Regions from separate parts of the Cytobacillus sp. FSL H8-0458 genome, predicted to be linked through region 2. Evidence: riboswitches for the same ligand, from Rfam matches in the RefSeq annotation. Region 2 holds a riboswitch; the other holds the start of a gene.
What was found. Region 2 has a riboswitch for cyclic di-AMP ahead of NYE23_RS05300 (dicarboxylate/amino acid:cation symporter). Riboswitches for the same ligand answer to the same signal wherever they lie in the genome.

Region 1 (9,211 bases), 2.5 Mb from region 2:
TTTGGTGCTTTTTTCATCACTCATATCTGGTTTAAGAACTTTCTGAATATCCAATGTCCAGCTTGTCGCCACACTGTTCAAGCCCGTTGAAAGTGTTGATTGTCCCGCAGCGAATAATCCGGCAATCAGCAAGCCTGAAATTCCTGCCGGCAGCTCAGCAACGATAAAGTTGGCAAAAATCAGGTCGGCTTTACCTTCAGGCATCGCACCTGCCTGCTGCGTATAAAATGTATATAAAGCTGTTCCGATAAAGAAGAATAATGTTGCCGTACCAAGTGACAGAATACCATTTAAATAAGTCATTTTATTCATTTCTTTTAAGTCAGTGGTTGTTAAATAACGCTGAACCATGTCCTGACTTGAAATATATGAGAATGCTGTTGATATCCCGGCGCCAAAAATAAGAAGAAGAACACTGTTATTGACAAAGTTCGGATCGAAGAATGGTGTATCCGTAAAGAATTTCCCGTCTTGCGTACCGACACGGACCACTTCTCCAAATCCGCCATCAATGGAGAACATCAGCATAATCAGGGCAAAAATACCGCCGCCGATTAAGACAATACCCTGGATGAAGTCTGTCCAAAGCACTGACTTAATTCCTCCAAAGGCTGAATAGATGGTTGCCACTACACCCATGAATAATACGATCAGCACGGCATTGATGCCTGTAACAGCCGCTAATGCCAAAGCAGGCAGATACATAATAATGGACATGCGCCCAATCTGATAGACGATAAAAAGAAGACTCCCAATGACGCGCAGTTTTGTATCAAAGCGGCGCTCTAAATATTCGTAAGCTGTATCTAAATTTAATTTCCGGTAAACCGGCAGGAAATAATAAATCGCGATTGGCACGGCAATAAATAAACCTAATTGTGCAAACCACAGTTCCCATGATCCTAAATAGGAGTTTCCCGCTAAAGATAAGAATGAAATCGGACTCAATAAGGTTGCGAATAAGCTGACAGATGTCACCCACCACGGAATAGAGCCATCCCCTTTGAAGAACTCTTTTCCCTGCATTTCTTTTTTGGCAACTGCAATCCCTACCCAAAGAATGAACAAAAGGTAGGCAAATAATATAACGTAATCAATTACAGCAAAAGATCCAGTCATCATTTATCCCCCTGATTTTACAGATATTTTTCCGCAATCATTTTCGCGCGTTGAACTTTATCCTCTTCAAGCGCTTTCATTGGCTTCCTGCATACACCTGCATCAACGCCTTGTGTCTTCAGGATCTCTTTAATCGTCTGGTATAAGCCATTATCTAAAATATCTCCGATTAAATCATTGGTTACCTTTTGAAGCTCCCTTGCTTCTTTTACTTGGCCTTTTTGTGCCAATTCAAAAATTTGCTTGGCACGCTGTCCATTTACATTAAACGTACTGCCAATCGCTCCGTCTACATTCAGGACACTTGCAGAAAGCAGCATTTCATCAAATCCGGAATAAATGAGCTTATCAGGATAAGCATGGCGAAGTCTCTCCAGTAAGAAGAAATCAGGTGCTGTAAATTTCACGCCAATTACTTTTTCATTTTCAAAAAGCTCTCCAAATTGCTCAAGATTCATGCTAACCCCCGTTAAGGCTGGGATAGAATAGATGATCATTTTGTTGTTAACGCTTTCTAAAATGGTGTAATAATAATCTTTAATCTCCTGGAAATCAAACTTATAGTAGAAAGGTGTAACAGCAGAGATAGCATCATAGCCTAAATCTGTTGCAAATTGTGCTAATTCTACTGCTTCATCAATATTTAATGAACCCACCTGAGCAATCAATTTAACCTGATCTTTAGCTTCATCCTTTACAATTTCAAAGATTTGCTTTTTTTGTTCAGTGGAAATCAGAAAGTTCTCACCTGTACTTCCATTGACATACAAGCCATCCACCTTTGAAATTTCGATATTGTAACGGACAATCTCCCTTAATCCCTTTTCGTTCACCCTTCCGTTTTCATCAAATGAACACAACAACGCTGTAAAAATTCCTTTCATCTTGAACACCCTCATTTCTAATTTTCACTAGTAGTTTTGTATAGCTTTTGCAAATTTCTCTGTAATTAATTTCGGACGTGTAATGGCACTTCCTACAACAACTGCATGAGCTCCTAATTCAATAGCCCTTTTTGCTTTTTCCGGTGTATCCATATTTCCTTCCGCTATAACAGGAACTGAAACATGGGATATTACTTGTTCCAGTAATTCCAAAGGAACAACTCCTTCCGAATAAGGAGTATATCCCGCTAAAGTGGTTGCCACAATATCCACTCCGGCTTTTTCAGCTGCAAGCGCTTCTTCTAATGTAGAAATATCAGCCATAAACAGCTGGTCCGGGTACCTGGCTTTCGCTTCTGCAAAAAATCCCTGAAAACTTTTTCCATCCGGACGGACTTGCTTTGTTGCATCAAAAGCAATGATATCCACACCTTCCTGATACAGGTCATCTACTTCTTTTTCCGTTGCCGTAATATACACTCCGCTACCGGGATAATCCTTTTTGATAATCCCAATGATGGGAAGATCGACCTCCTTCTTGATTGCACGTATATCTTTCACGCTGTTTGCTCTAATTCCGGAAGCCCCTCCTAGCTTTGCTGCAAAAGCCATCTTACTCATAATATATGAATCATGAAGCGGCTCATCTTCAAGGGCCTGACACGAAACTATTAATCTGCCTTTTATCTTATCTAATACATCCATAATACCTCTCCTACCTGTCATTCCTTTGATGCTTCCATAACGGCAATCATCCCTGCACACAAGAAAATGCTCAGAAAACGTTTTCATATCGTCACTATATCACCGTGATATTTTATTGTCAATTTTATTTTTAAAAATGACAGTTTATTATCAAAATAAATGAAATTTATATCATTGCAGAATCCGAGTCAAACAAAAAAATGCAAGATTCTTATTTATAAGGAATCTTGCATTAGAATCTATTTTAATTTGTAATAAATGATTTCAGGATCTTCTTCATCTAAATTTTCAACTATTCCGCTCTGACTTTCACAGTAATACAATGCCCTCTTTCATTGTTGAGTATAATCTCGGCTGCTTGTTTACCCATAACCTAACTGTCTATATTTACAATGTTGCCCAAATCTTCAATATCAGCCTTAATAATGGGTCTTCATCTTACTTCTCCATTATCAGTATTATCAAGGCAGTTCTACAAAAATAGCGTTAATCCCTTCCCGGATTAACGCCTCAATCAATATGAGTGCACTACTGACCCTTTATCTTTTTACTTAGTTTTTCACTGAACCTAAACTCTCAACGAGCCGCGGAACCCTCTTGCACCATAGTAGGAATCGGCTCCATTGTGATACACAAACACCGTATCGTAGCGGCGGTCACAGAAGAGGGCCCCGCCAAGTTTTCTGATATGAGCGGGTGTCTGTACCCAGCTCGATGTTTTCTTATCGAAAGCTTCAAGCTTCTGGAGCTCCCGGTATTGCTCTTCTGTTAAAAGTTCAATCCCTATGGCAGCCGCCATATCCGTTGCGCTGTTTTCCGGCTTATGTTTTTTCCTTGCCTCCAGTGCTTCACGATCGTAGCAAAAACTTCTGCGGCCCTTAGGACTTTCTGCTGCACAATCAAAAAATATGTATTCGCCCGTCTTTTCGTCATACCCGGCAACATCCGGTTCGCCGCCCGTTTCTTCCATTCCATTCAGCGACCATAGTTTCTCAGGATTAGCCTCAAGCTTAGCTTGTACATCCGCCCATTCAAGCCCTTCATGCCTGAACATATTCTTTTCAAAACGTGCTTTCAATGTTTGCAGCAATTCATACTGCTGTCCTGGTGACAGCACCTTGCTTCCTTTTGTCATATGAGTACCTCCTTTTTTCTCCATTATAATATAATTATGACCCTGAAGAGCTAGTTGATAAAAGCTGGAGCCGGATTTTACTTTTCATATAACCGCCCTTTGGATTTTGGTCTTCGGTTTCTCCTTTTTTGTTTGAAGCTGCTCTGGCTTCGGACTCAAATCCGGTGTTTTCCTCTTCCTGTGTCTGAACCTGAACCAACTTCGGACTCAAACCCGACATTTTCCCCTTCCTGTGTCTGAACCGGAACTATCCCGCACTACAAAAAAACACTAACAAACGAATACATTTGTTAGTGTTTCCCAATCTATTATGAAGCTTGTTGTTCAAATCTTTCTTCTGCTGGAGGGTTGAATTGCCCTTCCCACTTCGCTATAACAATTGCCGCCAGTGAGTTCCCCACCACGTTAACCGCTGTGCGTCCCATGTCAAGGATACGGTCAATACCCGCAATAAAGGCAAGCCCTTCTGCAGGCAATCCAATGGTGCTGAATGTCGCCAGCAGCACAACAAAGGATACGCCAGGTACACCCGCCATTCCTTTCGATGTAACCATCAGTACTAACATTAACGTAATTTGCTGTCCGATGCTCAATTCGATTCCAAACATCTGGGCAATAAATAAAGAGGCAATCGCCTGATATAAAACAGATCCATCCAGGTTAAAAGAGTAGCCTGTTGGAATTACGAAGGAAGAAATATGTTTCGGGCTTCCCGCTTTCTCCATTTTGTCCATGATTCTTGGAAGAACTGTTTCCGAGCTTGCTGTTGAAAATGCCAAAATTAATTCCTCTTTGATCATCTTCAATAATTTAAAGATGCTGAACCCGACCACTTTGGCCATCACTCCCAGAACAACAAGAACAAAGAAAATCATGGAACCATATACAGTGAGCGCCAGCTTGCCTAATGGGATCAGTGAGGCAAAACCATACTTGGAAATCGTGACACCAATTAAGGCAAATACCCCGATCGGTGCATACTTCATAAATAGGTTAGTTACATAGAACATCGCCTTAGCCGTACCTTCGAAAAATCTCAGAACCGGCTTTCCAACATCTCCAATTGCTGCGATTCCAAGTCCAAAAACAACAGCAAAGAAGATAATCGCCAGCATATCGCCTTCAACCATGGCTTGTACTGGATTAGTAGGCACAATATGCAAGAAAGTATCCGCTACCGACTTGCCTTCCTGCTCTTTATTGGTTTCGACATAGCTTGAAATATCACTTTGCTGCAGGCTGTCCATATTCAGGCCGGCACCTGGCTGAAATACATTCCCGGCAATTAAGCCAACCACAATGGCAACCAATGTCATCCCAATAAAATAGGTCAATGATTTACCGCCAAGCTTACCAACGGATTTTAAATCACCTACACCAGCAATGGCAACAATAATCGTGGATAGTACAATAGGAACAACAATCATTTTAATTAAGCGGATAAAAAGATCGCCAAACGGCTGCAGGACACTTTGCGCCGCTTCACTTCCATAGAAAATACCGCCAACAGCGATCCCTAAAATAAGACCGATGAAAATCTGAGTGGCTAAACTTAATTTGAATTTTTTCATCAATTACCCTACCTTCTTGTTTAGTTTTAACATGCTGCGCAGGCAAGGGAAACAAAGCTGATCTCAAAAAAAAGAAAATCGACAATCGTCAATTCACTCTGATTCATATTCTCTTATGTTTCCTTAAACGCTGACGAGGTTAGCTTTCGGGTTAGGACTATGGAAACAGTAAGCCCTTCCATCTTTCGGATTCACCCCGTGCGGAAACTCCGCCGTAAATAATGGGTCCCCCGTTCTTAAAATAAGATTAAGCATAGAACACTAAATCATTATATTATCCCAAGATAATTTTTGTAAATAGTTAAGTATTCCCGGTATAAAACAAAAAAGCACTTGGCTCCACCTGCGCCAAATGCCATGATAGCCACACATGCTATCCCCGCTATATCTAAATTAGCATCTTTGTATTAAAACTATTGATCGGGCTTGTAAACTTTTATTAAAATTCCCAGGTGAAAACAATCACCCTAAAGCTTCATACTTTCTCAAACATATGCAATAAAAATTCCAGCGTTTTACTAAATGCTTCTTGTTCTGATTTTTCATCATACCTGGAGGAATAAGGATCACTGAATCCATGTTTCCCAGCAAATTTATATACTTTAATTTTCTTTTTCTCTAGAGCCAATACTAACTTATCAACATCAAAAGACTGCTCTTCTTGCGGAAAAAAAAGCATGGCAGGACTCCGGGGTGTGAGCTCTAAATAGTCCCTAATCCTTGAACCGTAGTATCCAACTATTCCATCAACACATACTTCCTCGCTGCACAGCCAGGCAACAGTTGCACCTATACTAAACCCAATGATATATATTGCTTCGTATTCATCTTTAACATCCAATAATAAATCTTTGATTTTACGTGCCGCTCTATCGAAACCGACATGTTCCATAAAGTGACGATAAGCGGCTTCCTCTTGAGAATAATCAAAAGATATCTCCCGCTCTAATAAATTGGGGCATATCACTTCAAAATTCTGCTTTGTTAATAAATCGCAAAAACTCTTTATATGTTGATTTATTCCATAGATTTCGTGGATTACGAGGATTAATGAATTACTATTTTTTTTCATAATTTCTACCCTTATTCTCCAAATTTTTTCGCCATTCATTATTTACACTTTATTCCATCTAAAGGATTCTACATTAATATCATTGATTCCTTCATCCTCTAAACACCCCTTAAAATCAAAAAAAGCCGCCTATCTGGCAGCCAAACTTGTAGCAATGCTCCATTATGATATTAAACACAAGCTTCATATTCCCTTTTGATGTTATGAATGATCGTCTGAACAGGCAAAATCTCGTTAATTTCATGGACTCTTGCACCCGCAAATACGAGACCATTCTCACAGTCCCCCTTCATGGATGTGACAAGAGAATCCAATGTGCAAAAGCGGTAGGAGCAATTTTTCAGGCAATCGATGCATTTCTTGATTTTCACCTTTTTATTGTCAGAAATTTGTTCAGTAAAGTTATTCTTAATGGCACGGCCTTCCAAACCTACGGTGGTTTTCACCATAACGATATCTTCCTGTTTGGCATGTACATATTTTTCCTTAAAGGATAGGGGTGCATCACATTCATGACTTGCGACAAATCTGGTTCCCATCTGAACACCGGAAGCCCCGACGCGAATGGCATGCGCGATATCTTCTCCTGTCAGGATTCCCCCGGCAGCTATAACAGGAATCTTAACAGCTTCCACGACTTCCGGTAAGATATCGAATAACGGTCTTTCGGTTCCTAAATGTCCTCCTGCCTCATTGCCCTCTACGACTACGGCAGAAGCACCAAGCCGTTCGGACATTTTAGCCAGCCTTGCAGATGACACTATCGAAATGACCGGTGTGCCGGATTCTTTGCCCCAATTGTACATATCCCTTGATATTCCTGCACCTGAAATAATGAAATCCACCTTTTCCTCTATGGCGGCTTTCATTTTTTCAGCAAAATCATTCATGGCAAATAAAACATTCACCCCAATATAGCCCTCACCCTTGATAGATGCCCTGGCCTTTCGTATATGCAGCCTTAACTCTTCAATGCTGATTCCTGTTCCTGAAATAATTCCAATCCCCCCGGCATTCGCAACAGCTGATGCCAGGCCGCTTAACGAAATACCAACGCCCATTCCACCCTGCATGATGGGAAACTCAGGCGTCATATGACCGATTTTTAATTGTGGAAATTTCAAAAGAACTACCCCATTTCATCGCCAATTTATTCTTCTTCATTATTGAGCGAATGAGGGCGATTGAATAGTGATAAATATAATACCTGGTACTAAAAACAGGTGATATTTTTGCGATATTCACAGAATGTTCAAGAATTGCCATAAATGAGCGTGACTACTCCCAAGGAACCTGATACAGTTGACCGCTCCAGCATAACTAAATAAAATGAAATCATCCCAAATTGGAGGTTTTTGTTTGTTGAACTTATGTTTAGAGCTGGAGAAGTAACACTCTCTCCATGAGAAAGTGCCATTTATATTGAAGCTTTATCATCATATAAAGAACAGGAGACTATAAATGGATATCTTAATTCGGCAAGAACTACCTGAAGACTATGATTCGACTGAAGAAATGGTAAAAGAAGCTTTTTTAAATGAAGAATACAGCAACAAAACAGAACATTTTCTTGTCAAAAGGCTCAGAAATTCAGATGCCTTCATTCCGGAGCTTTCTTTAGTGGCGTTAACTCAAGCTAAAGAAGTTGTGGGACATATTCTTTTATCTAAAATTAAAATAAAGGATGGTGAGAAAGCGGCAGATTCTCTTGCACTTGCCCCCCTTTCTGTTCGTCCCGATTATCAAGGGAAAGGCATAGGGAGTCAATTGATTCGTATTGCATTTACCAAGGCAAAAGAGGCCGGTTATCATTCCGTAGTCGTTCTGGGCCATAAAGATTATTATCCAAAGTTCGGCTTTAAGCCAGCCAGTCTTTGGAATATTCATGCCCCGTTTGACGTGCCTGACGAAGTATTCATGGCTCTGGAATTGAAGGAGAATGCTCTTAAAAATGCTGCTGGTGTTGTCCATTATTCAAAAGCTTTTTCAGAATAAGAGGCTGGATAAAAAAGAGCTGCCGATCAACAAGCTTGATCGGCAGCTCTTTAACCTATTGGTTGATAAAGGCATTGGAATTTATTCTGTAAATTTCCAAGCAGGATTCCAAACCACTTCCCATAAGTGCCAATCTGGGTCTTGAAAATATCCAGAATATCCACCCCAAAAAGTCTCGTGAGCTTGAACCGTAATAACGGCACCCGCGCTCTCTGCCTGTTTCATTACCATATCTACCTCTTCTTTACTCCCAACATTATGCCCAATCGTAAATTCAGTTGGGCTTTTTCCTGTCTGGTTCATACTGGTGTCATGAGCGATATCTTTTCGATTCCAAATTGCCAGTTTTAATCCAGATTGCAGATCAAAAAATGCCACAGCACCATGCTCGAATTCTCTTCCTACTATGCCCTGTGTTGGAAACCCAAGACCATTTTGATAGAAATGTAAGGATCTTTCTAAATCATCTACACCTAATGTGATAACTGAAATCCGCGGTTTCATATAAGACCTCCCAATAATCTTGCAAATTTTCGCGAAGAAAAGATCATAAAGCATCATCATTCATTTATATCGTAAATCAATTGATCGAATAATTCGCCATCCACATAAAGCAAAATGGCCCATTCTCCCTTTTTGGGAATCTTAACAGATGATGGTGTATGAGCATCCGCCCCGTTGTTTGGACCATATGCGCGAATGGTCCATCCCATTCCATTTGTTAAAATGG
Region 2 (7,093 bases):
TATGTAAGTAATTATTCAATTTTCTATTACAAATACCTTCTTCAAGAATCCTGCCCTGTTTGTCAATAAGAAAAATCATCTTTATCTTTTATCATGGCCTTTCACAAAAAAAGAGGCGGCTCCTAGGACCGCCTCCCTAACTGATTATATTCCCTCTTTCAAAGTGATTCATATCCGTTAATTCGAGCATATACTCATAGTTGTCAACCCTCTTTTGAAGAGTTTCCTTTTCACTCTCTGATGCAGCCTGATCGTGCATCTTCAGCTCCAGTTCATGTTTTGCAGCTTCCAGCTTCTTCTTTATTTCTAAATAGTTCATTTTCAGCACCCCTTTTTTAAAATTGAAAGGAGGAATGAAAACGCTTTCCCCTTTATTTAATTATAACCGCTTAACACCCTTTTTCATTTCAGAATATATTGATAATTTGTGAAATATAAAAGTAATACAGTTAGCAGGTCAGATAACGTGGAGAAATAATAGAATTAACATTCGAAATCGAGCATGAAATCGCAAAAGTTGTATACTCGATTTTTTTTTGAGAAACAGCAAGAAACAGGTAACTTATATTAAAATATAAAGAGAAGCAGAAGAAGGCGTCATAGAAAGGGGGAGAAGTATGAATATACAAGAAATAATACATGAACTAATGGACAATAACATTCTACATTCAAAGCCAGCTTATCATGAACAATTAAATGGTGGTACGGTAAGTGAATTGTACCTTCTGCATTTTGAGGATAGAAAGTATGTCATTAAGAAAAATGAACCGCAAATTATTAAATCGGAGGCGAATTTCCTTAATGATTACAAGATGACTGATTTATTGCCAAAACTTTTATTCGTTGAACCATTATACGAGTACATCTTTTATACCTTCATTGAAGGCAATGCCAATTATGGTAGAAAAAACAAAAAAGAAACCCTCAAAACGCTGGTGCAAGGGCTTTTAAATCATTACAGACCCGTTGACAGCAGTAAAGGCTGGGGCTGGGCGGATCAGCCATCAGAGTCTTGGCAGAGTTTTATATTTGATAACATCAATGAAGCAAACAAAATCCTCCATTCACGATTAGATAATAGTCATTATAATCTCGTACTGGACCTTGCTGAAAAAAACAGCAAAGGCAAAGAGTCATTTTTACTGCACGGGGATTGCGGAATACATAATTTCATTTTTCGTAATGGACAATTAAGTGGTGTAATTGACCCGACGCCTGTTATTGGCGAACCTTTATATGATTTAATTTATGCCTTTTGTTCATCCCCAGAGGAACTAACGAAAGAAACCCTCCTTAGTGCAGCAGCCTTTTTGAAATCTAAAACGGTAATAAATCCTTCTGTTTTATATGAAGAGGCACTAGTTGGTTTATATCTTAGAATGGCAACTTGTATAAAACATCATCCAAGTGAATTTCAGGGATACCTTGAAGCCTGGTATTACTGGAAGGAAATCGTTAAAAACGAGTAATTATTATGCATTAATTGGGTACTTTATCGGAATAGGTCACATACAAAAAATAAAGCTCAGAGTCATATGCTCTGAGCTTTTTGTGTGTAATTTATCTGTGAATAAAAAATGTTATTTTAACTGAATTGTTTGCTAAAACGGATAGTACCTTATTCCCAAATCGCAGATGCCCACTCAGGATGATCTATAAATGGATTGCGGTTATGCTGGTAATCAGTGTAGATGATTTCGTTTCTTCTCCGTTCTTTATCATCGACCGGATCTTCCTTATGCCATTCGAGCAGGATAGACATTCTGCCATGATAAGGAGCAGAACCGTTATTGACTGCATTGTTTAGCTCCAGATCCACTTCTCCGCTGTCTCCTTCATAGCGGACAGCCATATAAAACAGCATACGGGCTACATCACCTTTTACAGCATCCCTTGGTTCCCAGGAATCTGAGTCATAGTAATTTCCAAGTGCTTCAGAATGCTGGGATCCCCCATTATCAAAGTCGAGGTTTCCTCGTGAACTATTTACAGAAGCATCTGTTGGCCGCAAATGATGCAGGTCAGTTCCCGCACCCATCGCTGTGCCAAAGTCTCCGTGCGATTTAGCCCACACATGCTCCCTATTCCAATCATTGACCCCGGATCCATTGGTGAATTTGCCCTGAGAACGGCCGGTATATAAGAGAATCACGTTATTGGGATTAGCCGGGTCTTCGTCAGTTTCACGAAGCGCTTCCCATACATTGGAGTAGGAAACTCCAGTGTGGTCATCGATGATGTTATGAAGAGCTGATTTTAAAGCCTCACCTGTTTTACCATTTGCAGCATCATAATACCCGTCAGGTCCGGGTTCCGGGTCAGTTGCTCCGCCGCCATCCTGCTCAAAAGCAGTACCGTCCTTAAGCCCCGGATGAGAAAAATAGGCAGTCAGCGTTCCCGTTACTTTCATTTTCTTTCCCATCAGAGATGGATTCGATTTCAAACCAAAAGCTGAGCGAAAGGAGGATGGGATTTGAACATAAATCATCTTAGCCAAGCTGGTCTCTGTTGGACTATCCGCCAGTGCCAAAGCATAATCATTTGGAAACCTGCTGGTGATAACCGTATTGGTTGCAGTCGGCTGTCCAACCACATAGCCTTGAACAGTTTTGGATGCGTTATTTTGAGCATTGATTCCCTGAGAAACCGAATAAGGTGATGACCAGGACCCATCTCCAGCAGCTGCCTTTGTTATTGAATCTTGGATGGGCTGCATTACAATGAGAATGGCAGCAAATAGAATCAGCGATAACAGCAGACTTTTTCTCTTACGATTCAGCATTCATTCGCCTCCATAATGTTTTGAAAGGACTTCGAATAATCAGAAAAGTCACAATCAACTCTCAGTATAAATGAACACCTTTGACCATAGCATGAGGTATTGGTCCCAAAACTCTGCTGTTTTACAATACTTAACAATTTTTTAAAGTGCTTACTTTTTTAATATGCTCAAATACTCAATCCAGGGACCAACATCTGTCTTGTACCTATTCGCCAATACTCTTGAAATCTGTGAAATATGCGTAAGATCATGCACTGTCCAAGTGGAAATCAATTCCCTGACTCTTATTGGACCAAATGCCGGATGAAGGCCTTTCTTTTCGAAATGATTTTCCAGGTCAGGCATACTCCTCAGTGTGGCCAAATTTTTCATTCTAAGGGTCTTAAAGATTTCAAGCTTTTTTTCAAAAGGCAGATCCCCTGACAAACTTAAATGAGCAAAACGGTCAATTGGAGGAAATGGCTTGCTTTCCCCTTTCTGCAAAATAAAGGTCAGTCGCGGAATCCAATTTTTCTCTTCGCCATCAATCAAATGATCAACCACTTCGGCTGCATTCCACGTCCCTTCACCTTCATTGCCATTCAGCCATTCTGAAGATAAACCTCTTAGTAATGCATCCAGCGTATCAGGTGTACGTTCAAGAATCTCAATAGCTTCTCTTAATTTAAAATTCCTATTGCCGTTCCTTTCCACCTTCACGGCTTTCCATAATAATTTCTCAAAAGCAGTAATTGTCAGTGAATCGTTTATTTTGATTTTTTCAACCTCTTTGAATCCATTTTTCACATAAAATGCGACAGCTGGAGTATTCTTGGAGCCGGTTGTGACAACCATCTTTTCAATCATCGGTCTCAGTTCAATGAAGTTCAGCAGCTTTTGTGCAATTCCCTTCCTGAAATGTTCAGGATGCACAATCAGTCTATGAATATCTAAAACATCATTCTTCTCTTTAAAGGAAATCACACCGCATAATTTTTCACCAATAAAGTACCCAAAGAAGGTCTCTCCGGTTATTCGCAAAGCGTCTGCAGAATCCTTCAAAGGAGGTAAATCAGGATAACCAATGATTTCAGCCTCAATTTTATACGCAGGAAGCTGTACGCTTAAAACCTGCTTTGCCGCTTTTCGGTCTTTAATATTGATTTCCTTAATCATGATCGTCCCTCTTTTTATATTAGTTTAAAAAATATTTCTCTATCAAAAATATATTCCCTCTTTTTTTAGACGAATATAGGCATTCCAATATAAAATGTTAGCTAAAGGGGTGAATTGGTATGAATCTAAACTATGAAGTGATAACAGAAGACGAAATCAGCCTATGCCGGAATTTATGCAATGAGCTGATGGCTTTTCAGAAATCAAAGTCACATATAACACCTGAGCGTTTTGACAGCATGAATTTTGAAACAAGAATGGTTCCATCCGTAAAATCTGCTATACATAATTATATTGTAATTGTTAAGGACGATAAAGAAGTCGTGGGCTATGTCTATTCCAATGTTTCTCCTAAGGAAGCCTACTCCAATGATTTCGCCACTTTTTTTGATTTATCCTCAGTGGAGAAAGACAATGTTGGCTGCTTATCACAATTTTTTATTAAAGATGGCTACCGGCAATACGGAATTGGGTCAGTGCTTTTTAACATGTCGATGGAGTGGTTAAGTCAATTTAAAGATGTAGAAGATTATTTTATTTATGTGTCAAATGGGAATACAGAGGCCCTTGAATTTTATGCAGGTAAAGGATTTACTGAGAGTCACGAAATTCTGGACGGTTTTATTACAGTTTTGCGAAAATAGGATTGTTTTCCCATAATGCTTATATCTATTTTCTTTTAAAATATAGTGGACATTGCTATAAATCTTGTTATAATTCAAAAAGAAATTACTTTGAAAAGGGTGCATTATGGGAAGTACATGCAGATATGTTGTGAGTGCCACTGGGAAAAATGGGGAGACTTATTATACGCAATGCAAGGATAAAGAAGAGTTAAAAAAGTGGCTGGCCGAACATGAAAACAAGCTGAATAAGAAGGAACTGAAAGTCAAGGACAAAAATAGACATCCTATTTTCAACTGGCTTAATTTCTAATACCCTAATATTATTAAGAGAATAATATATTATTGAAAATAACAGATAATTAAAAGGATGTTTACAAATTTCATACTATTTTGTTATTATATTAAAAAAACATAAATAATTTTCGCTTAATCTTAATTGAGCGGGGGAACCAATTGTACTTTTTCTAAAAAAGTACCTGGGGTGAATCCTTTTACAGGTAGGGTACTCTCAAGACCCGAACCCGACAGCTAACCTCGTAAGCGTGTTGAGAGGGAAACACTGCATATATGCACAGTGGTTTTTACCTCTGTGTTTTTTTGTTGCCTTTTTTAAGTTAGGTTTATGTTTTTTGGGGGTAATATAGGGAAGGATATTATTTTTTGTGTCTATATTTTACATTTTTTTACTTTATTCATTGGAGGAACGCGTATGAAATTATCTACTAAAATTATTATTGCCCTGATAGCAGGGGGAATAACAGGTCTTCTGATTAATTTATTTGCTCCTGGGATATTCCCTGAGCTTGACAAGTTGGTGTTTACACCGCTTGGAAAAATCTTTTTAAACCTGATTAACATGCTGGTTGTCCCGATCGTATTCTTTTCCATCACTCTTGGTACAGCCGGGCTTGGTGATCCAAAGAAATTAGGAAGAATCGGCGTAAAAACGATATCCTACTTTTTAGTTACTACAAGTATAGCGATTATTATCGGACTAGCTTTGGCATATGTCTTCCAGCCAGGAAATGTTGGGGAATTTGACGTAACAAACGTGGAGTATGAATCAGAAGAAGCTCCGCCTGTCTCAGACACCCTGTTAAATATTATTCCGACCAATCCGGTAAAAGCCTTTACGGAAGGAAACATGCTTCAGATTATTACTTTTTCCATTTTTGTTGGATTTGCCTTAACGATGCTTGGAAATAAAACAAAAGGAATTTTAAACCTGATTGAACAGGGCAATGACATAATGATGTATCTTGTTAATCTGGTTATGAAATTTGCACCTTATGGAACGTTCGGACTTATTGTTTCTGCTGTTGGAAGCCAGGGGCTTGATGCCATTAAGGCAATGGGACTATATATGATTGTGGTGGTTCTTGCCCTTCTTGTCCATGCCGTTATTACCTATGGCGGTTCAATCGCACTCATTGCAAAAAGAAATCCATTATCCTTCTTTAAGGGATTTGCCCCAGCAATGGGTGTTGCGTTCAGTACATCAAGCAGTAATGCAACATTGCCGATTTCCATGAGTACTGCCCAAAAGAATCTGAAAGTTCCTGAATCAATCAGCAGCTTTGTTCAGCCGCTGGGTGCAACGATCAACATGGATGGAACAGCCATCATGCAGGGTGTTGCCACTATATTTATCGCACAGGTATTCAATGTGGACTTATCACTTACCCAGCTTATCACGGTTGTTCTTACCGCGGTTCTTGCCAGCGTTGGTACAGCAGGAGTTCCGGGTGTCGGCCTAATCATGCTGGCGATGGTTCTTAACTCAGTTAACCTGCCGGTTGAAGGTATTGCATTAATCATTGGTATTGACCGTCTGCTTGATATGACGAGAACAGCTGTCAATATTACAGGCGATGCTGCTTGTGCAGTTATTGTCGCGGAAACAGAAGCAAAAAAAGAGGCTGTTAAAGCCTGATCACAAAATAACACCGGTTATCCGGTGTTATTTTTTTTGGAGCTCTTCCTCCCCTCCTTCATTCAATTTCATTGCTTTTCTATGATAGTTTAGTATAATTAGATTCATAACCATCACGTAACAGTTTGGAGGGAACCTCATGGGGCTGAGAAGTTAAGAATTGGAGAATTGGCTGAAAAAGCAAAGGTTACGAAGAGAACGATTGATTACTATACTTCCCTTGGTCTTTTAGAAGCAGAACGTTCACCTTCAAATTATCGCTATTATGACTATTCCTCCATCGAACGTATTGCTTTTATCGAGAAATGTAAAGCGGATGGTTTGTCACTGGAGGAAATCAAGAAAAAAGTCATCAGTCAATTTTCTGAAGAGGTTGATGTTCTAGAGCTAAGGCTAAAAATTCAGGATCTCGAGGAGGATGTGACAAAGGCGCTTTCTCAGCTAAAAAAATCGGATCCCGAAAAATATGAATACGTCAAAAAGAATATTTCACATGAAAGCTTATCATTAATTCAGTCACTGCTTTTATTGCTGAACTGATATCGTTTTTTTTGAATTTTGGAGCATTATGGATATCTGTTTGGGCACAATTTAAGT

Region 1: linked by a shared signal. The riboswitch ahead of NYE23_RS17735 (cation:dicarboxylate symporter family transporter) and the one ahead of NYE23_RS05300 (dicarboxylate/amino acid:cation symporter) in region 2 are both predicted to bind cyclic di-AMP.

What each region holds. Positions count from the first base shown of each region.
Region 1 is NZ_JBBOBR010000001.1:3,576,491-3,585,701, forward strand. It holds gene NYE23_RS17710 (sodium:solute symporter) at 1-1,119, opposite strand, end outside; gene NYE23_RS17715 (N-acetylneuraminate lyase) at 1,137-2,003, opposite strand; gene NYE23_RS17720 (N-acetylmannosamine-6-phosphate 2-epimerase) at 2,031-2,708, opposite strand; gene NYE23_RS17725 (DUF4256 domain-containing protein) at 3,277-3,843, opposite strand; gene NYE23_RS17730 (hypothetical protein) at 3,878-4,054, opposite strand; gene NYE23_RS17735 (cation:dicarboxylate symporter family transporter) at 4,152-5,414, opposite strand; cyclic di-AMP (ydaO/yuaA leader) riboswitch at 5,528-5,678, opposite strand; gene NYE23_RS17740 (dienelactone hydrolase family protein) at 5,890-6,525, opposite strand; gene NYE23_RS17745 (NAD(P)H-dependent flavin oxidoreductase) at 6,657-7,610, opposite strand; gene NYE23_RS17750 (GNAT family N-acetyltransferase) at 7,948-8,481, shown strand; gene NYE23_RS17755 (VOC family protein) at 8,563-8,985, opposite strand; gene NYE23_RS17760 (hypothetical protein) at 9,042-9,211, opposite strand, start outside.
Region 2 is NZ_JBBOBR010000001.1:1,038,945-1,046,037, reverse strand. It holds gene NYE23_RS05335 (DUF3896 family protein) at 137-319, opposite strand; gene NYE23_RS05330 (phosphotransferase) at 618-1,469, shown strand; gene NYE23_RS05325 (endonuclease) at 1,619-2,782, opposite strand; gene NYE23_RS05320 (DinB family protein) at 2,933-3,475, opposite strand; partial or broken gene NYE23_RS05315 (GNAT family N-acetyltransferase) at 3,509-3,937, opposite strand; gene NYE23_RS05310 (GNAT family N-acetyltransferase) at 4,057-4,581, shown strand; gene NYE23_RS05305 (hypothetical protein) at 4,688-4,873, shown strand; cyclic di-AMP (ydaO/yuaA leader) riboswitch at 4,977-5,122, shown strand; gene NYE23_RS05300 (dicarboxylate/amino acid:cation symporter) at 5,273-6,496, shown strand; gene NYE23_RS05295 (MerR family transcriptional regulator) at 6,665-7,036, shown strand.